3 regions of the Kitasatospora sp. NPDC114501 genome follow, and region 1 is predicted to be linked to each of the others. Evidence: riboswitches for the same ligand, from Rfam matches in the RefSeq annotation. Region 1 holds a riboswitch; each other region holds the start of a gene.

The links. Region 1 has a riboswitch for cobalamin ahead of ACZ7RU_RS04910 (ribonucleoside-diphosphate reductase subunit alpha). Riboswitches for the same ligand answer to the same signal wherever they lie in the genome.
Region 2: it holds a riboswitch for cobalamin, as region 1 does, so the genes downstream of both, nicT (Nickel transporter NicT) here and ACZ7RU_RS04910 (ribonucleoside-diphosphate reductase subunit alpha) in region 1, are expected to answer to the same signal.
Region 3: it holds a riboswitch for cobalamin, as region 1 does, so the genes downstream of both, ACZ7RU_RS20745 (cobalamin biosynthesis protein) here and ACZ7RU_RS04910 (ribonucleoside-diphosphate reductase subunit alpha) in region 1, are expected to answer to the same signal.

What each region holds. Positions count from the first base shown of each region.
Region 1 covers NZ_JBVKDS010000002.1:310,079-316,692, reverse strand. The annotation lists gene ACZ7RU_RS04930 (glycosyltransferase family 2 protein) at 1-224, opposite strand, end outside; gene ACZ7RU_RS04925 (hypothetical protein) at 323-1,015, opposite strand; gene ACZ7RU_RS04920 (glycoside hydrolase family 26 protein) at 1,184-2,638, opposite strand; gene ACZ7RU_RS04915 (hypothetical protein) at 2,818-3,780, opposite strand; cobalamin riboswitch at 4,181-4,306, shown strand; gene ACZ7RU_RS04910 (ribonucleoside-diphosphate reductase subunit alpha) at 4,499-6,614, shown strand, end outside.
Region 2 covers NZ_JBVKDS010000009.1:204,606-211,219, forward strand. The annotation lists gene ACZ7RU_RS18815 (AAA family ATPase) at 1-687, shown strand, start outside; gene ACZ7RU_RS18820 (hypothetical protein) at 875-2,542, opposite strand; gene ACZ7RU_RS18825 (ArsR/SmtB family transcription factor) at 2,591-2,974, opposite strand; cobalamin riboswitch at 3,056-3,270, shown strand; gene nicT (Nickel transporter NicT) at 3,302-4,420, shown strand; gene ACZ7RU_RS18835 (M24 family metallopeptidase) at 4,595-5,701, shown strand; gene efp (elongation factor P) at 5,777-6,340, shown strand; gene nusB (transcription antitermination factor NusB) at 6,345-6,614, shown strand, end outside.
Region 3 covers NZ_JBVKDS010000010.1:269,042-275,655, forward strand. The annotation lists gene ACZ7RU_RS20735 (putative cobaltochelatase) at 1-1,834, opposite strand, end outside; gene ACZ7RU_RS20740 (cobyric acid synthase) at 1,831-3,345, opposite strand; gene ACZ7RU_RS20745 (cobalamin biosynthesis protein) at 3,342-4,334, opposite strand; cobalamin riboswitch at 4,442-4,574, opposite strand; gene ACZ7RU_RS20750 (alpha/beta hydrolase family protein) at 4,850-5,971, shown strand.

The DNA.
Region 1 (6,614 bases):
AAGCCGATCAGCACGCCGAACACCGGCATGCCCCACAGGATGGTGATCGCCCAGCCGAGCGGGGTGGGGTTGGGCACGTACGCCCACACCGAGAACGCGAAGATGATCACGAAGGAGATGTAGAACGGCGCCACCCGGGGCTTCCACGACATCTGTCGCTCGGCGAGCCGGGCGGCCTCGCGGGACGTGGTCAGCACCGTCCGCTCGGCGGTTGTCGATGACATGGCGAAAGTGGTTCCTCGTCTGGTGTCGGCTCAGCCCCGAGCGGGGCAAGGGTCGTTCGTGAGCGGTCGGTCCGGTGGCGTCAGCCCTGTGGCGTCAGTCAGCCCTGTGGCGGACGGTCCGCGGGCGGCGGCACGACCGGGCCGGGCTGCGGCTGGACGCCGGGCCACGGCTGGGCGGGCTGCTGCTGTTGCTGCGGGTACGGCAGCGGCGCCGACGGCTGGCCCGGACCGGGCTGTCCCCAGCCGGGCTGGGGCTGTCCGGGCAAGGGCTGCGGCCAGCCGGGCTGCGGGTACGGCTGCGGCTGCCCCCAGGCGGCGGGCTGGGGCTGGAACGGCAGCGGCGCCGGGGCCGCGGCCGGCTGCTCCCGCCAGACCGACCGGCCCAGCAGCGCGATCAGCACCGCGGTGACCACCACCCCGACCCCGAAGGTCGCGAGCTTGAGCCAGCCCTCGGTGGTACCGGTGAACCACTCCCGCTGCGGCGCGTCCAGCAGTGCGCCGACCAGGCTGCGTACCCGGTTGTACCCCTCGACCAGCGCGACACCGGCCGCCACCCCGAGCGCCCAGTTGCGCCCGCGCAGCAGCAGGACGCCCGAGACCAGGTAGAGCAGGCCGTAGTTGAGGCTGCCGGTCTCGGCGTACACCGAGGAGCCGCCGTAGTAGAAGACGCCCTTGAGGTACGTGGCGACGCCGACCTGGCCGAAGCAGTTGTACCCGGCCCAGCCGAGCAGCACCGCGCCCCAGCCGACGGCCACGCCGCCGGCCACGCGCATCGGACCCGTCCCTGTCATCCCGTATCCCCCGCCCCTCCGGGCCCGTCCCGGCCGTTCGCCCGCCCTCGGCTTCGCCGCCACAGGATGCCACACGCCGCAACGGAGCCGGAATTCCACCCGTTCAGCGCAGCCCCGCAGTGCGGCCCACCTCACACCGCCGACCACCGGGCCGGCGGCGGCGCCGGCTCAGCGCACGTGCAGACCGCTCCAGTCGACGTTCGCCCCGAAGGTGCCGGAGCCGCCGGTGAGCGCCAGCGGACTGCGGTACGTCGCGGTGACGTCCGCGGCCGAGTTGCGCGGCTGGTCCGGCGTCAGGTTGTTCGCGGTGAGCGACTGCCCCCAGACCGTCCAGATCGTCCAGGGCGTGCGCCGCAGGGTCTCCGGCTGGCGGGAGTTGACCGGGACGGCGAAGGACTCGGCCAGCATCCGCGGCTTGCCGTAGGCGGACAGCCCGTCGTAGTACCGCTTGGTCCACACCTCGCCGGTGCCGATCGGGTGCGCCGGGCTGCCGCTGTAGTCGTCCACCCCGACCACGTCCACGAACTGGGCGCCCGGGTAGTAGTCCCAGGGGTCCATGCCCGGGGCGCCGTCCCAGGACACCGGCGTCCAGACGAACAGCAGGTTGTGCAGCCCCCGGGTCTCCACCAGGTACCGGTAGGTGATCTTCCACAGTGCCTGGTACTCGGCCGGTTTCTGGCCCGCCCACCAGAACCGGCGGGAGCAGTCCAGCACGTTCATCTCGTGGTACGGGCGCAGCAGCACCGGCACGTCGTGGGCGGCCAGGTACTCCAGGTGGTCGGCCAGGTAGGAGAGGTCGGTGATCAGCGCCCGGTACTCGGGGGTGTCGTGGGCGCCGTCCACGACCCGGCCGAACCAGTCGGGGTCCTTGGCCGCCGGCGAGTTCGAACAGAGCACCCGCTCGAAGGACTTGACCTCCGACCCGGGGTAGGGCTGGTGGAAGGACATGCCGACGATCCCGGCCGGAGCGCCGCCGTTGTCGGGCAGTTCGGTGCTGCTGCCGTCGCAGTTCTGCTGCGCGCCCGCCGCGCCGTAGCCGCCGTCCTCGGCCCGCGGGTGGCCGCTCCAGACGGCGGACAGCAGGTCGACGGCGTCGTCGGTGTACTGCCAGCCGGCCCGGCAGGTGGGCCAGCGGCCGGCCGAGTAGGAGCGCGGGTTGCCCACGCCCCAGCCGTTCTGGCCGTAGCCGGGGCCGAGGTCGGTCTCCACGAAGCCGGGCAGCTTGCCGGTGATGTCGGCGGCCTTCTTGTAGTAGTAGCCGACCTGCTTGGTGCCCCGGTAGTCCCCGTACTCGGGGTTGTTGCGCTCGTTGTGCGCCTCGACGTGCTGGCCGATCACCGTGCCGCCGCTCTGCCCGGTACGGGCCTGGGCCTCCAGGTCGGCGAGGAACTGCTGGACCGCGCGGGCGTTCGGCGAGGCCTGCGGGTCCCGGGCGAGCAGGTCCCGGCCGACCTCCGGCGGCAGGGTGCGCCCCGGAAGGCCGACCGACACCGGGACCCTCGGGGGCTGTTCGCCTTCGGCCCTGCCGTCGTGGTCGAGCAGGAAGACCGCTCCCGCGGCGACGACGGCCCCGGCCGCGGCCAGGACGGCGGGCTTGCCGCGCAGGGCTCTGGGCAGGGCCACGGACCGCTCCTCCGGTTGCTCGCCGGCGCCGCCCCCCACGGACGCAACCGGAACACGCATACGAAATGACTGTCCCGAGAGACTGCCACACTCCCCCGGCCCCCGCGAACGATCCACCGGGGCCGGAGTGTCCCGGCGGGCCGACCCGCCGGGGTCACCGGCGGGGGCGTCCCGGCTGGTCAGCCCGCCGGAGCCGGCGGGGTGCCCTGGACGCCGGGCGCGGCCGAGGACGCGGCCTTGGCGCGCTTGAGCAGCTGCCCCTTGACGTGCTCGGCGAACCCGGAGGCCGCCGCGGTCGCCGTGGCGTCCGGGGCGTTGCCGCCCTTGGCCGAGCCCTCGACCGTGAAGTAGGCGTACCGGCCCAGGCTGTTGTGGGTGCCCGTGCAGCCGGCGGCGGCGCAGAACGCCGGCGATCCGGCCGCGGGCGCGCCCTTGAGCTGACCGGCGAAGTTCTTCGTCGCGGTCTCGGCCTGGATCCTGTGGTCGAAGACCGCCACCCCGACCGTGACCGCGCTCTCACCGGACACGTACGTCGCCCGGAGCACCTGCTGGCACCCCTGGTCGCCGAGCACCTTGCCCAGCCCGCCGGTCGTGGAGTTCCCGTCCCAGCAGGGCGAGTCCAGCGCCACCACGGTCCGGTTCCAGGTGGCACCGTTGATCGTCACCTGGAGCGCGGAGAACAGCGCTCCCGCGTCCTGCGGTGCCGGGTCGGTGGCGGCCTCCCAGATCGGCTTCGACGGGTCGTCCGGCTGGCCCGGCGTGCCGGAGGCGCTCGGGACGACCGTCGGCTGGGCGGTGGTGGCCGTCGTGGGGCCGTCGACCTTCTTGCCCTTGAACAGCAGCACGCCACCGGCGGCCAGGCCACCGACCACGGCGACCGCGGCCACCACGCCGATGACCTTCATCCGGCGACGGCGCTTGCCGTCGGCCTCGTTGCGGTCCGCCAGCGCGTCCCAGTCCGGCTCGGCCCGCCGCGGCGGGCCCGGCTGCTGGGGCTGCTGCTGGAGGTGCCACTGCGGCTGGGGGTTCGGCTGCGGCTGCCCGACCGGGTGCGGCTGGGGGTTCGGCTGCGGCTGCCCGACCGGGTGCGGCTGGGGCTGCGGCTGCGCGACCGGCGGAGCCGGCTGCGGCGGAGGCGCCACCGGATGCGGCACCGGGGGGATGGGCTGCGCGACCGGCTGCGCCGACGGCACGACCGGCCCGTACGAGGCGGGCGGCGGCCCGAAACCCCCACTCGGCGGCGGTACCGGACCAGGTACCACCGGCTGCTGACTCTGTGCGCCCCCCGGCCCGGCGGGAGGCGTTCCCTGCGGCCCCTGCCCAGGTACGCCAGTTCCGTCGCTCATGCGCCCAGATCGTAGGGCATCCGCGTGACCACCGATCCTCCCGGTGGCCATTCCGTATCGAAACCAGGACGCCCCGGCCCCGTTCCGGAGTCGCCGACGGCCCCCGTCCGCCATGGTTCCGGTACGACCGGTTATCGCCCCGACACGCGGCGCCGCACTACATCTGGGGTCGCTTCAGGGAGACACCACTACATGTATGCTCACTCCTGCTGTCGATGCAGGGGAACCCGGTGCGAATCCGGGACTGCCCCGCAGCGGTGAGCGGGCGGTTCCAGCAGCCGTACCCGCGAGTCCGATGACCTGCCGACGGCGTGCGCCACGGCCCTCCCGCAGAGGCCGCGCGAGCACGAGCAGTACCCCTCCGGGCCTCGCGGGCGGGCCGGGGAGTCACCGTCGCGCGACGCCGTCTGCGTTCGTGCCGTGCTCCCCTGCCCCGATCGGCCCGGTGGCCCCCGATCACCGCCGCCGATCGCCGCCAGGAGAGAGCGCCTTGACCACCGCTGCCTCAGCCACCCTGCCCGCCCAGGGCTCCGGTACCGCCTTCACCGACCCGACGGTCTCCGACCCCGGCGGCGCCCTGCTGCGGCTTCTCACCGACCGCAGCACCGACCTCACCGAGGTGGACCCCGGCCACGTCGCCGCCGCCGCGCTGCGCGGCCGCCACGCCGGCTCGGACTTCGCCGAACTCCGCGGGCTGGCCGTGGACGCCGCCGCGTCGATGATCGCCGAGGACCCCCAGTACTCGAAGCTGGCCGCCCGCCTGCTCGCCCTGGAGATCGTCGACGAGGCGAACAGCCAGGGCTCGACGTCCTTCTCCGCCTCGATCGCCGTCGGCCACGCCGAGGGCCTGATCGGCGACACCACCGCGGCCTTCGTCACCAAGCACGCCGCCGCCCTGGACGCGCTGGTCGACACCTCGGGCGACGACCGCTTCGAGTACTTCGGCCTGCGCACCGTGCAGTCCCGCTACCTGCTGCGCCACCCGATCACCCGCAAGGTGATCGAGACCCCGCAGCACTTCCTGCTCCGCGTCGCCTGTGGCCTGGCGGTCGGCGACAGCGAGCAGTCGGTGCGCGAGGTGGCCGAGCTGTACGGCCTGATGAGCCGCCTGGAGTACCTGACCTCCTCGCCGACGCTCTTCAACTCCGGCACCCGGCACCCGCAGATGTCGAGCTGCTACCTGCTCGACTCGCCGCTGGACAACCTGGACTCGATCTACAACCGCTACGCGCAGATCGCCCGCCTCTCCAAGCACGCCGGCGGCATCGGCCTGTCCTACTCGCGCATCCGCTCGCGCGGCAGCCTGATCCGCGGCACCAACGGCAAGTCCAACGGCATCGTGCCGTTCCTGCGCACCCTCGACTCCTCGGTCGCCGCCGTCAACCAGGGCGGCCGCCGCAAGGGCGCGGCCTGCGTCTACCTGGAGACCTGGCACGCCGACATCGAGGAGTTCCTGGAGCTCCGCGACAACACCGGCGAAGAGGCCCGCCGCACCCACAACCTCAACCTGGCGCACTGGATCCCGGACGAGTTCATGCGCCGGGTCAACGCCGACGAGGACTGGTCGCTGTTCTCCCCGGCCGACGTGCCCGAGCTGGTCGACCTGTGGGGCGCCGACTTCGACGAGGCGTACCGCAAGGCCGAGCAGGCCGGCAAGGCCGTGCGCACCATCCCGGCGCAGACCCTGTACGCCCGCATGATGCGCACCCTGGCGCAGACCGGCAACGGCTGGATGACCTTCAAGGACGCCTCCAACCGCGCCGCCAACCAGACCGCGCTGCCGGGCCGTACGGTGCACTCCTCCAACCTGTGCACCGAGATCCTGGAGGTCACGGACGACTCCGAGACCGCCGTCTGCAACCTGGGCTCGGTCAACCTGGGCGCCCACGTGGCCCCCAGCGCCTCCGCCGCCGACCTGCTCGGCGCCATGGACTGGGAGCGGCTGGACGCCACCGTGCGCACCGCCGTCACCTTCCTCGACCGCGTGGTGGACATCAACTTCTACCCGACCACCGAGGCCGGGACGTCCAACTCCCGCTGGCGGCCGGTCGGCCTGGGCGTGATGGGCCTCCAAGACGTCTTCTTCAAGCTGCGGATCGACTTCGACTCCGCCGAGGCGAAGCAGTTGTCCACGCTGATCGCCGAGCGCATCATGCTCACCGCCTACGAGCGCTCCGCCGACCTGGCCGAGCAGCTGGGCCGCCACGAGGCGTACGGCGAGACCCGCGCCGCCCGCGGCGAGCTGCACATCGACCACTTCCCGAGCGCCGCCCCGCAGTGGGCCGACCGCTGGACCGCGCTGCGCGCCCGGATCGCCGAGACCGGCCTGCGCAACTCGCTGCTGCTGGCCATCGCGCCGACCGCGACCATCGCGTCCATCGCCGGCGTGTACGAGTGCATCGAGCCGCAGGTGTCCAACCTGTTCAAGCGCGAGACGCTGTCCGGCGAGTTCCTCCAGGTCAACCCGTACCTGGTGCGCGAGCTCAAGGACCTCGGCGTCTGGGACCAGCAGACCCGGGACGCGCTGCGCGACGCCAACGGCTCGGTGCAGGAGCTGAACTGGCTGCCCGCCGAGGTCCGTTCGCTGTACCGGACGGCCTGGGAGCTGCCGCAGCGCGCGCTGATCGACC
Region 2 (6,614 bases), on a different contig from region 1:
CTCTGCGAGTCGCTCTGGCCGCTCTACCACGGCCGCAAGCTCTACCAGGACTGGATCGCCACCCACCGGCTCGGCGTCGAGTCGGCCCAGTGGGACAACCAGCCGGCCGCCGTGGTGCGGATGCGCAACCAGCTCGCCCGTGCCCACGTCGACCGCGGGGAGTACCGGCTCGCCGCCGAGCAGTTGGCGCTCGCCACGGAGCAGGTGCCGCTGGTGACCGAACGCCAGGTGGTGGGGGTGCTCTACGAGACGGACGGTCTGCTCTGCCTGGCCGACGGCCGCCCGGCCGACGCGGTGGAGCGGTTCACCCTGGCCCTGGCGGAGAACCGGGGCGACGACCACGGCGAGATCGTCCAGAACTACAACCTGGCGCAGGCGCTGATCGCCGACGGCCGTCCGGAGCAGGCGCTGGCCCTGCTGTCCGAAGCCACGGCTCACGCCGGGCGGACGGGGGACGACGACATGCTGATGAAGCTGCCGCTGGTCCGCGCCCGGGCCCACCGGGCGCTCGGGCAGCTGGACCTCGCCGTGGCCCACGCGGACGACTGCGCCCGGCAGGCCAGGCAGCGCAGCCAGTACGCCAAGGAGGCGCAGGCCCACACCCTGCTGGTCTCCCTCGCCGAGGAACTGGACGACGCGGAGCTGGCCGAGCGCAGCCGGGTGCGGCTGAGGGAGCTGTCGGACTAAGGCGTGTCTGACAATTCCCGCCGGGTGCGCGACGCCGGGGCACGCACCTCGCCGCGTTGTCGTCGGTCACCAATGGCCCCCAGCCTTCGGCCGGGAGGTGCCCCCACCGCAGTGGCTCCCTCCTCCGCCTTGCGATGCACGCACCCCAACGCCGCGCCCTGATCCGACGCGAATTGTCAGACACGCCTTAGGAGCCGGTGCGGAACGACACCCGGGTGCGGTGCTCGCCGGTGCGGACGGTGAGCCCGTGTGCGGGGAGCCCGGCCGGCTCGCCGCCGTCGGCGAGCCAGGAGGCGACGGCGGCGCCGAGCAGCAGCGGGTCGATGCCGGGGTCGGGGCTGTCCCAGTCCGGCTCGGCGCGGGCCTCCAGCAGCTGGCCGGTGCGCAGCCGCAGCAGGTGGCGGGCCGGGCCGAGGGCGGCCACCGCGACGGCCAGGCCGGGGAGTTCGGCGGCGGTGTCGGCGAGCCAGCGGGTGGCCGGGCGTTCGGCGTGGGCCTCGGTGCGGGCGAGGACCTCGGCGGTGTAGCGCAGGGCGTCGCCCGGGTGTTCGTCGGTGAGGGCGTGGAAGCCGCGCGGGGTGTGGCCGTCCGAGGCGATGGGGTAGCGCCGGAGGCTGACCTCGGTGCCCGCGCCGCTGCCCTCGACATCGTACGCGGTGGGCCCCTCGGTGGTCGTGGGGAGCGGCCTGGGGTAGGGCGGCAGGGCCGGCTCGTCGCCGGGTTCGTCCAGCCCGTCCAGGAAGGAGTAGAGCAGCGGGCGCAGCAGCCGGGCGGACTCGCCGCGGTGGGCGAGCGACCGGCCGGTGATGCCGCTCAGGCCGGCCGGGTCCTGGGCCAGGGCCAGTTCGAGCTGGGCGGCGAGGTCCCCGTCCGGGTCGAGGACGGGCGCGGCCTGGCCGAAGGCGTAGCCGGGGGAGCGCGGGTCGAGTTCGGCGGCGCCGGTGGCGACGAGCACGGTGGGGCGTTCCAGGGCGGCGCCGTAGACGGTGACCGAGCCGTGGTCGCCGATCACGCAGTCGGCGGCGACGAGAGCGGCCTGCCAGCCCTGGTGGGGCGGGATCAGGCGCAGGCCCATCCGGCGGGCGTCGTCGAGCAGCGCCTCGGGGTCGTGGCGGCTCCAGACGTTGGGGTGCAGCACGACGGCGACCGTGTACTCGTCGGCGGGGAGCCGGCGGACCAGCCGCTGGGGGAGGTCGGGGTGGCGGCCGAATAACGAGTGCTCGCTCCAGGTGGAGCTGACGACGACGAGCCGTCGGCCGCCGGTGGCGCCGAGCGCGGCGCGGTAGCCGTCGCGGGAGCGCCGGCTGCCGAGCATCCGGTCGAAGCACGGGTCGCCGACCACCCGGGCGACGTCCAGCGCCTCGGGGCAGGAGTCCCGCAGCCGGTCCAGCTGCTCGGGGTGGGAGAGGCCGAGGACGTCCACGAACACCCGTCCGCGGTGGGTGAGTTCGTTGCGGGACAGGCCGGCGGCGGTGACCGTGTCGCCGGTCGACTCGGTGACCAGGCGGTTGTAGCCGGCGCCGTGCGGGAGGACGACGAGGCGGGCGTCCAGGCGGTGCATGGAGGAGTGGACGGCGCAGGCGACGGCCAGGTCGAAGCGGCGGCGGACGGCGTCCTCCCAGTCCAGCACGGTGAAGCCGGGCAGGCCGTGCAGGTACTCGTCCAGGGCGCGGTCGGCGAAGGCGGAGCCGGGGTTGACGGTGAAGTACCGCTCGATGCCGTCCGGGCTCAGCAGGGTGAGGACGTCCAGGACCCGGGTGGCCGAGGTGAGGGTGCGGGCGACCGCCAGCACACGGGCCCTGACCGGTCGGGTGTTCCAGCGGTCGGCGGGCCAGGCGTGGGGGTGGGACGGCACATCATGATCGTACTGGTCGGGGCCGGTCCCGGCGGGGGTTTCCGGGTGTCAGCCCGCGGCCGCGGTGGGCTCGTGGTGCTCGGCGGCGGTGCACTCGTCGAGGAGGGGGCGCATGGCCTCGTCCACGAGCCGGTAGCGCACCACTCGTCCGTCCCGGTCGCCGGTCACCACGCCGGCGGTGCGGAGCAGCCGCAGGGCCTGGGAGACGGCGGGGTCGCGCATGCCGGTGGCGACCGCCAGGTCGGTGACGGCGAGCGGGCCGGCCCGGTGGAGCGCGAGCAGCAGGGCGAGCCGCCCGGGGTCGGCGAGCAGCGAGAACCGCTCGGCCCAGGACCGGACGTGCGCGGGCTCGCCGATCGCGGCGATGGCCTCGCAGACCCGGTGCCCGTCGATGGTGCGGTGGCCCGCGCGGTCGGCCGGTACGAGATGCATGCGGACATTCTTGCAGGCGGCGTCCTGTGATCCTGGACACCTGCGCAGGTGCGCAGCCTTGCACCCGTGGGGCCCGGCCCCTACGGTGTTCCCCGCCGTGGTGCTCGGGAAGACCGGTGACGGATCCTCAGGGATCCCAGCCCGGAGCGGCCCTCGCCACTGTGATCGGGTCGTTCCTCCGTCCACGGAGGAGCGTCGTCCGTACCCATGAAGCCACTGGGCGCCCCGCGCGCCTGGGAAGGCGGGTGCGGGCGTGTCCCGTCAGCCAGGAGACCGGCCACGGCATCTCACGAGGTTTTCCACGAGGTGCTGGAGCGTGATCCGCAGATGACCCTGCCCGAAACCGTCGCCCCCGGGGCGAAGGCGACCCCCTCCGCGCTGCCCGCCTTCAAGTGGCGGCGCGAGGACACCGTCCGTACGGCCGGGCTGATGGGGGTGATCCTGGCCATGCACGTGGTGGCCTTCGGGACGCTCGTCTTCCTGGTCGCACCCGAGCGGTACGCGGTCGGTACCCAGGTCTTCGGGGTGGGCCTGGGTATCACCGCGTACACCCTCGGCATGCGGCACGCCTTCGACGCCGACCACATCGCGGTGATCGACAACACCACCCGCAAGCTGATGGCGGACGGCAAGCGGCCGGTCTCGGTGGGCTTCTGGTTCGCCCTCGGGCACTCCTCGATGGTGGTCCTGATGGCCGCCCTGGTGGCGGGCGGCGCGCAGCTGGCGAACACGCTGATGGACGACGAGTCGACCACCCACCAGTGGCTCGGCATGATCGGGACGACCACCTCGGGCGTCTTCCTCTACCTGATCGGCGCGCTCAACCTGGCGGCACTGCTCGGCATCCTCAAGGTGTTCCGGGCGATGCGGGCGGGGCAGTTCGACGAGCGGGAGCTGGAGGCGCACCTCGACTCGCGCGGCTTCATGGCCCGGGTGCTGAACCGGGCGACCCGGTCGATCACCCGGCCGGGGCAGATGTTCCCGGTGGGCTTGGTGCTGGGACTGGGCTTCGACACCGCGACCGAGGTCACCCTGATGGTGATGGCCGGCTCGGGCGCGGCCTCCGGGCTGCCCTGGTACGCGATCGCCTGCCTGCCGCTGCTGTTCGCCGCCGGGATGAGCCTGTTCGACACCCTGGACGGGACGTTCATGAACTTCGCGTACCAGTGGGCCTTCGCCAACCCGGTCCGGAAGGTGTACTACAACCTGACCATCACCGGGCTGTCGATCGCGGTGGCCTTCGTCATCGGCACCATCGAGCTGGTCGGGGTGCTGCACGAGAAGCTCGACCTGACCGACCCGGTCTCCGGATTCGTCGCGGACATCTCGCTGGACAACGTCGGCTACGCCATCGCCGGGCTGTTCGTGGTGGTCTGGGCGATCGCGATCGGGTACTGGAAGCTCGCCCGGGTCGAGCAGCGCTGGACGCCTGGCCAGGACGCCTGAGCGCCCGTCCCGCCGGTCGCTCCGGGGCCGCGGCGCGACGCCGGCGGGGGCGGGGCGCACGGCGCGCGCCCGGGGGTGACGGCGCGGTGGCGCGGGGGGCGCGCAAGGGGCACCGGGGGTTCTGTCGGGGGTGCTCGGCGGGCGCTCCGGGCCGGGGGTTCGTAGGCTCGACGCATGGCGGATGCGTACGCGGGGCGGCGGGAGCGGGTGAGGGAGCACTGCGGTGCGGCCGGGGCCGATGCGGCGCTGATCACCCGGGCGGCGAACGTGCGGTACCTGACGGGCTGCGCGCCCTGCGGGGCGAGCCTGCTCCTGACCAGGGAGCGGGCCCTGCTCGCGCTGCCGGACGACCTGCCGCCGGACGACTCCGGGGAGCACCTGATCGCCCCGGACGTCACCCGGCTGCCGGTGGCGGCCGGTTCGGACACCGCGCTGGCGGCCGCGACCGCCGCCGCGCGGTCCGGGGTGTCGGGCCTGGCGGTGGAGGAGCACGACCTGACCGTCACCCGGCACCGGGCGGTGGCCGGCCTGACCGAGGGGGCCCGGCTGGTGGACCTCGGCCAGACGGTCGAGCGGCTGCGGGTGGTCAAGGACGAGCACGAGATCGCCGACCTGCGGATCGCCGCGGAGATCGCCGACCAGGCGCTGGGCGAGCTGCTGGAGTCGATCCTGGTCGGCCGCACCGAGCGGCACCTGGCGATGGAGCTGGAGCGCCGGATGATCGACCACGGCGCCGACCGGGCGGCCTTCCCGGTCTCGGTCGGCACCGGAAGCCACTCCGGCCAGGCCGCCCACCAGCCGACCGACCGCCGGGTGGAGGAGGGCGACTTCCTGACCGTGGTGATGGGCGCCCAGTACCGCGGCTACGGCGTCTCGACCGCCCGCACCTTCGTGATCGGCGCGGCCCCCGCGCCCTGGCAGGTGGAGCTGCACCGGCTGGTCTTCCGGGCCCAGCGGGCCGGGCGGGAGGCGCTCGGACCGGGGGTGGAGCAGTGCGTGCCCGACCGGGCGGCGCGGCAGGTCCTGGAGGCGGCCGGCCACACCGAGGCCTCCCCGCACCCGGTGGGCCACGGCATCGGGCTGGAGATGCGGGAGGCGCCGCGCCTCGGCCCGGCGGACATGGGTAAACTGGACAGCCGCGTGCCGGTCACCGTCGGCCCAGGGGTCCACCTCCCGGGCAAGGGCGGCGTCCGGATCGAGGACACGCTCGTCGTGCGCCCCCTCGAGGAGGGCGGGCCCGAGCTGCTCACCATCACCACCAAGGAGCTCCTCGCCCTGTGACCGCGGCCCCCGGGCTGTGGGCGGCAGGACGCAATCCCTTGGTTCCTTGACAGCTATACAGGAGTTAGTGCGCCCGTGGCTTCCACGAACGATCTCAAGAACGGCATGGTCCTCAAGCTGGAGGGCGGCAAGCTCTGGTCCGTCGTCGAGTTCCAGCACGTCAAGCCCGGCAAGGGCCCGGCCTTCGTGCGTACCAAGCTCAAGGAGGTCCTGACCGGCAAGGTCGTCGACAAGACCTTCAACGCGGGCACCAAGGTCGAGACCGCCAACGTCGACAAGCGCGGCATGCAGTTCTCGTACAAGGACGGCGAGAACTTCGTGTTCATGGACATGGACACCTACGACCAGCTGACCATCGAGCCGGCCGTCGTCGGCGACGCCGCCAAGTACCTGCTGGAGGGCTTCGAGGCCCTGGTCGCGCAGAACGAGGGCTCGGTGCTGTACATCGAGCTCCCGGCCGCCGTCGAGCTGACCATCGCCGAGACCGAGCCGGGCGTCCAGGGCGACCGCTCCACCGGTGGCACCAAGCCGGCCACCCTGGAGACCGGCGCCGAGATCCAGGTGCCGCTCTTCATCACCACCGGTGAGAAGGTCAAGGTCGACACCCGCGACGGCAGCTACCTCGGCCGGGTGAAGTAAGTCCGTGTCGGCCGCACGCAGCAAGGCCCGTACCCGGGCCTTCCAGATCCTCTTCGAGGCCGACCACCGCGGGGTCGACCCGCAGCAGGTCCTCGCCGACTGGGTGGCCCGCGCCCGCGAGCCCAAGCCCGACGAGGGCACCCCGCAGGTCGGTGAGTACACCATGGAGCTCATCGAGGGGTACGTCCAGCACGCTCGTCGCATCGACGACCTGATCGAGCAGTACTCCGTGGGCTGGTCGCTCGACCGGATGCCGATCGTGGACCGCAACGTC
Region 3 (6,614 bases), on a different contig from region 1:
GCGGGCGCCGGTTCGGGTCGCGCAGCCGCTCCACCCGCAGCACCTCGTGGGCGCGCAGCAGGCCGGCGGCCAGCGGGGTCCGCCCGCCGGTGGGCAGCGACTCCAGCCGGGCCGCGCCGACCTCCACCGAGGAGGTCGGCGGCAGCGCCAGCTCGGCGCCGGTGCCCCGGAAGGTGACCATGCCGATCTTGTCGCGGCGCTGGTAGGCGTCCATCAGCAGTGACAGCACCGCGCCCTTGACGGCGGTCATCCGCTGCCGGGCGGCCATCGAGCCGGAGGCGTCCACCACGAACAGCACCAGGTTGGACTCCCGTCCCTGGCGCACCTGTTCGCGGAAGTCGTCCTTCTTCAGGACCAGCGCCCGCCCGGTGCGCCCGCGCGCCGCCTGGTGGGGCGCGGCGGCCTGGAGGGTGGCGGTCAGGTGCAGCCGGCCCAGCGCGCCCTGCGGGCGGCGGGCGCGGATGGTGTGCCCGCCAGTGGTCTCGGCGGGGGAGCGGCGGCCCTGGGCGCCGTGCCCGGTGCCCTTGACGGTGAACAGACGGGTCCGGTACGGGTCCCCGGCCGCGACCGGTGCCGACTCCCGCGCGGGGGACGGCTGTTGGGCCGGTACGGGCGGCTGCGCGGGCTCCTCGGCGGCCTCCGGGCCGTCCGGGCCTCCGCTGCCGTCGAGACCCTCGTGGCCTTCGGGGGCGGACGGCTCGGGGGCGCCACCGCCGTCGGGGCCCCCGCCGTCGGGACCGTCCCCGTCCGGCCCGCCGTCCTCCGGCCCGCCGTCGCCGTCCGGGCCGGGCCCGTCGCCCTCGGGCTCCGGGTCGTCCTGCTGCGCGTGCTCCTCCAGCGTCCGGTCCAGCTGATCCTCGTCCAGCCCGGGCGCGTCGAAGGGGTTGCGGCGGCGCCGGTGCGGCAGCGCCAGCTGGGCGGCCTTGCGGACGTCCTCCTCCAGCACCTCGGTGCGCCCGTCCCAGGCGGCCAGCGCCACGGCGGTGCGGGCCATCACGATGTCCGCGCGCAGCCCGTCCACCTCGAACGCGGCGCACACGGCGGTGATCTGACGCAGCGCCACCTCGGTCAGCTCGACGTCGGGCAGCAACTCCCGTGCCTTGGTGATGCGTTCGGCGAGCGCCCGCTCCTGCTCGGCGAACCGCGCGGCGAAGCCGGCCGGGTCGGCGTCGTACGCGAGCCGTCGGCGGACCACCTCGGCGCGCTCGGCCGGGTCCCGGGTGGCGGCGATCTCGACGGTCAGGCCGAACCGGTCGAGCAGCTGCGGCCGCAGCTCGCCCTCCTCCGGGTTCATGGTGCCGACCAGCAGGAAGCGGGCGGCGTGCCGCACCGACACGCCCTCGCGCTCGACGTAGGAGCGGCCCATCGCGGCGGCGTCCAGCAGCAGGTCCACCACGTGGTCCTGGAGGAGGTTCACCTCGTCGATGTAGAGCACGCCGCGGTGGGCCCTGGCGAGCAGCCCGGGCTCGTAGGCCTTGACGCCCTCGGCCAGTGCCCGCTCCAGGTCGAGCGAGCCGACGATCCGGTCCTCGGCCACGCCGACCGGCAACTCGACCAGCTGGGAGGGCCGTTCGGAGGCGGACGGGGAGACGTGCGGGCCGTCCGGGCACTGCGGGTCGGGCGCGCCCGGGTCGCAGGCGAAGCGGCAGCCGTCCACGGTGGCGATGGACGGCAGCAGGCCGGCCAGCGCGCGCACCATGGTCGACTTCGCGGTGCCCTTCTCCCCGCGCACCAGCACGCCGCCCACGGCCGGGGAGACCGCGTTCAGCAGTAGCCCGAGCCGCAGGTCGGCCATGCCGACGATCGCGGTGAACGGATAGCGGACGTCGGTCATGCGTCACTCCCAGGGGCCCCGGGCGGCAGGAACGGCAGCGATCCGGCCGCCGGCACCCCGCCCTCGATCAGCTTCCACAGCGCGTCGGTGTCCGCGTGTTCCTCGATCAGGTCGCCCAGCCGGTCCAGCCGGGCCTCGCGTGCCGCGGCGAAGCAGGTGTCCGGCGCCGGGACGAACGCCCGGCCGGACGACTCGGCGACCTCGCGCAGGAGTTCACGGCGGAACCCGTCGTTCTCCAGCGCGCCGTGCCAGGTCGTGCCCCAGACCGCGCCCACCCGGCAGCCGTCCAGGAACGGGGTGCCGCCCTCGACCGCCACCACACCGTGGTGGATCTCGTAGCCCTCGACCCGCTGCCCGTACGCCTCGCCGACCGGCCGCGCCAGCACCTTCTCGGCGCCGAACCGCACCCGGGTCGGCAGCAGGCCGAGCCCGTCGACGGCGCCCGCCTTCGACTCGACCTCGTCCACGATCGAGTGCGCCAGCATCTGGTAGCCGCCGCAGACCCCGAGGACCGGCAGTCCGGCCGCCGCCCGCGCCTTCAGGGCCGGCTCCAGGCCGCGCTCGCGCAGCCAGGCGAGGTCCGCGACGGTGGCCCGGGTGCCGGGCAGCACCACCAGGTCGGCGTCGGCCAGCTCCTCCGGCCTGGTCGCCCAGCGCACCAGCACGCCCGGCTCCTGCGCGAGCGCGTCCAGGTCGGTGAAGTTGGACAGCCGGGGGAAGCGCACCACGGCCACCCGCAGCACGTCCGCGCCGAGCGGTCCGGGCCCGTCCGTCCGGTCGACCACCGTGGACAGGTCCAGCGAGTCCTCGGCGTCCAGCCAGAGCCCGGGCAGCATCGGCAGGGTGCCCAGCACCGGACGTCCGGTCAGCTCGTGCAGCATCTCCAGTCCGGGCGCCAGCAGCCGCGTGTCGCCGCGGAACTTGTTGACGAACCAGCCCGCCACGTGCCGCTGGTCCTCCGCCGACAGCAGCGCCAGCGTCCCGTACATCGCGGCGAAGACCCCGCCGCGGTCGATGTCCCCGACCACCACCACCGGCAGGGCGGCGGCCGTGGCCAGGCCCATGTTGGCGATGTCGCGGTCGCGCAGGTTGATCTCGGCGGGCGAGCCCGCGCCCTCGCAGACCACCACGTCGTAGCGGCGGCGCAGGTCGGCCAGGCACTCCAGGGCGCGCTCCAGCAGGACGGGCTTGCGCTCGCGGTAGTCCAGCGCGCCCACCTCGGCCACCGGCCGGCCGAGCAGCACCACCTGGCTGCGGCCGTCCGCGCCGGGCTTGAGCAGCACCGGGTTCATCGCCGCCTCCGGCTCCACCCGGGCGGCCTGCGCCTGCATCGCCTGGGCACGGCCGATCTCGGCGCCGTCGGCGGTGACGAAGGAGTTCAGCGACATGTTCTGCGCCTTGAACGGCGCGACCCGCACGCCCTGGCGGGCGAGCCAGCGGCAGATCCCGGCCGTCACCACGCTCTTGCCCGCGTCCGAGGTCGTCCCCGCGACCAGCAGCGCGTTCGTCATGCCCGCCCCCTCCTCTTCAGCAGCGTCCGCAGCAGGACGTGCCCCGCGACCGTCGTACCCAGCGCCAGTGCGCCCACCCGCCGGGAGAGCGCGCAGGCCCGTTCGATGTCGTCCACCGTCACCGGGCGCAGCTCCGCGCCCAGCACCGGCCGCTCCTCCACCCGCTCGCCGTACCGCAGTGTCCCGCCCAGCCGCACGCCCACCGCGCCGGCGAACGCCGCCTCGGCCTGGCCCGCGTTCGGGCTCGGGTGCGCGGAGCCGTCGCGCCGCCAGACCCGCCAGGCGGTCCGCGGTTCGGGCGCGGCGGCCACCGTCAGCAGCGCCGTCAGCCGGGCGCCGGGCCAGCCCGCCAGGTCGTCCAGCCGGGCCGAGGCCCAGCCGAACCGGGCGTAGCGGGGCGAGCGGTGGCCCACCATGGCGTCCAGGGTGTTCACGGCGCGGAAGGCCAGCAGGCCGGGGGTGCCGGCCAGGGTGCCCCAGGTCAGCGCGTTCACCACGGCGTCGGCGGTGTTCTCGGCCACCGACTCGACCACGGCCCGGGCGATCTGCTGCCCGTCCAGCGCGCTCGGGTCCCGCCCGCACAGGTGCGGCAGCCGCTCCCGGGCGGCCGCGAGGTCGCCCGCGGCGAGCGAGCGGCCGATGGTGCGCGCCTCCCGGGTCAGCGAGGTGCCGCCGAGCACGGTCCAGGTCGCGGCCGCGGCCAGCGCCGCCCGGCCCAGCGGGCGCCGGCCCACCGTACGGTCCAGGGCGAGGGCGCCCGCCGCGACCGCGCCGACGCACAGCGCCGTGTACCCGGCCCCGGCGGCGCGGCCGTCGCGCCACAGCCGCCGCTCCAGGCGGGTCGCGGCACTGCCGAAGACGGCCACCGGGTGACCCCGGCGGGGGTCGGCGAAGCGGGTGTCGGCGGCGTAGCCCGCGGCGGCGCCGAGCGCGAACGCGGCGGCGTGGGTCAGCGGGCGCGGAGCGGGGGAGGCGGTGAGCGGGGTCATCGGCCGCACGGCGGTGGGCAGCTCGGAGTCCGGCCGGGCGGGGCAGCCTGCATCGCGTGCGTGTCCTCACTCAGGGTCCGCGCCCTGGATCGACGTGACGGGGGCGAGAGTCTCCTGGCTTCCGGGTCGAACGCACTCCCGGAGCCTTCCAGCGGCCGTCGACGGCCCGCCGTGGCGATGTTCCGAGCGTGCTCCCCGGTGACAGTGGCGGGACCGCGCCGGACTTCCACCGGCTTCCTCTCCATGCCTCCGTTTGGCCCCAGGATCCCATCACGGGCCCGAACCGGGAGTCAACCGAGGTCACGGAGGGGTTGGTCACACGCGGGCGCTGACACCCCGTGGGATTCCCGGCACCGGCAGCAGCACCGGCAGCAGCACCGGCATGGCGCCGGCCCCGCCGCCGGCCCGCCGCCCGGATGACCCGGACGGCCCATCCGGATGGCCGGGCGGGCGGGGCGCCGGTGAACTGGTGCTCGAACACCGTCCGGTCCGAGAGCAACAGAGCGGGGAGCGAAATGCGTTGGGGAACCGCCGCCGTCGTGGCGGCCGCCGCGGTCGGGGCCACCGCGGTCGGGGCCGCCGTGCTGGTGATCGGCCGTCGGGCCTCCGAGCGGATGGTCCGTCCGGCGCCCGCCGTCCGGGAGTCCGGGCCGGTCGTGGTCCGCGGCCTCGCCCCCGGCCGGGTCACCTTCACCCGCGGGCACGCGAGCCTGCGTCCCGGCCGCTGGGCGGTCGAGTGGGCGGACGGCGGGCACGCGGTGGTCGAGGAGGTCCTGCACAGCGACGAGCGGGGCGTCACCCGCCGGCTGGTCCGCGCCGACCGGGGCACCCTCGCCCCCGGCACCGAGGTCCGCTTCACCCCCCGGGTCCTCCTCGGCGACCCCACCGAGGCGCTCGGCCTCGCCTTCGCCGACACCTTCGCCGACGGCGAGCTCGGCGCGCTGCCGGCCTGGCAGCTCGACGGCAGACGCGGCACCTGGGTGATCCTGGTGCACGGCCCCGAGGCCGACCGCCGGCAGACCCTCCCGGTGCTCCCCGTGCTCGACCGGCTCGGCCTGCCCGCCCTCGCCGTCACCTACCGGGGCGACCGGGGCGCCCCCCGCTCCCCGGACGGGCTCAGCCACTTCGGCGAGACCGAGTGGCGCGACGTCGAGTCGGCGGTACGGCTGGCGCTCGACAGCGGCGCGGGCAAGGTGATCCTCTACGGCTGGTCCCTCGGCGCGACCATGGCCCTGCGGACCGCGACCCGCTCCGCCTGGTCGCACGCCGTCCGGGGCCTGATCCTGGACTCGCCGGTGCTCGACCTCCCGGCCTCCGCCCGCCGGGACGCCGCCCGGGCCGGTTTCCGGGGCGTCGCCTCCGAACTCGGCGCCCTCGCCGCCGAGGGCCGCACCGGCGTCGACCTCGCGGACCTCGCCCGCCTCGCCGACGGCACCGACCTGCGGGTGCCCACCCTCGTCCTGCACAGCCCGGAGGACCGGATCGCGCCCTTCGGCACCGTCGAGAAGCTGGCCGCGGCCCGCCGCGACGTGGTCAGCCTCCAGCCCTTCCCGGGCGCCGACCACGCCACCCTCTGGAACACCGCCCCCGACCGCTACACGGAACTCCTCCGTCGCTGGCTCACACCGCTGCTGTAGCCCCCGGCAGCCCCCCCTCGCGCGCGCGGCGTTCCCGGCCGGGCCCGGACGGTTTTTCCGCCGCGCCGCCCCCCGTCCACTAATGGCGCTTTCCTCCGTTCCGCCCGGCGTGCGCGAGAAGTCGACCCGGCCGACTTCTCGCGCCGTGCGCTCCCCCCGACCCGCCCGCCAGCCGTCCGGAATCGGGCTGGACACCCCTGCCGGGCCTGGGCGGCGCGGATTTCCCGCACGCAATCGGACCCGCCGTCAGGGGCGACAATTGGCCCGGCTCCTTACCCCCCTCCCGTACGCACGGTGACCGGCCGAGTATTCCCGGCAACCGGGGTGTGACGAGTGGCATGGCCAGGTCACACGTTTCCGGCCAGGCGGTTTGCCGTTGTTGCCCGATCTTGCGGAGGTGCCACCACCGGTCGCCCGGTCGTACGGACAACCGGATGTGACAGAAGGCCGGTGCAAGGGGAAGACTGCTCGACGTGACGTCTCGGAACCCGCGCGACCGTGATGCCCCGCTCCCGCCGACGATCGGTACCGGTGCGACGGTGACCCGTCTCCCCGGAACGGCCCAACGGCCCGCCGGTGGCAGGCCGGGCGGGGCGGGTGTCCCCCGGAACGGAGTACCCCGGCGACGAGGGCCCGCTCCGGC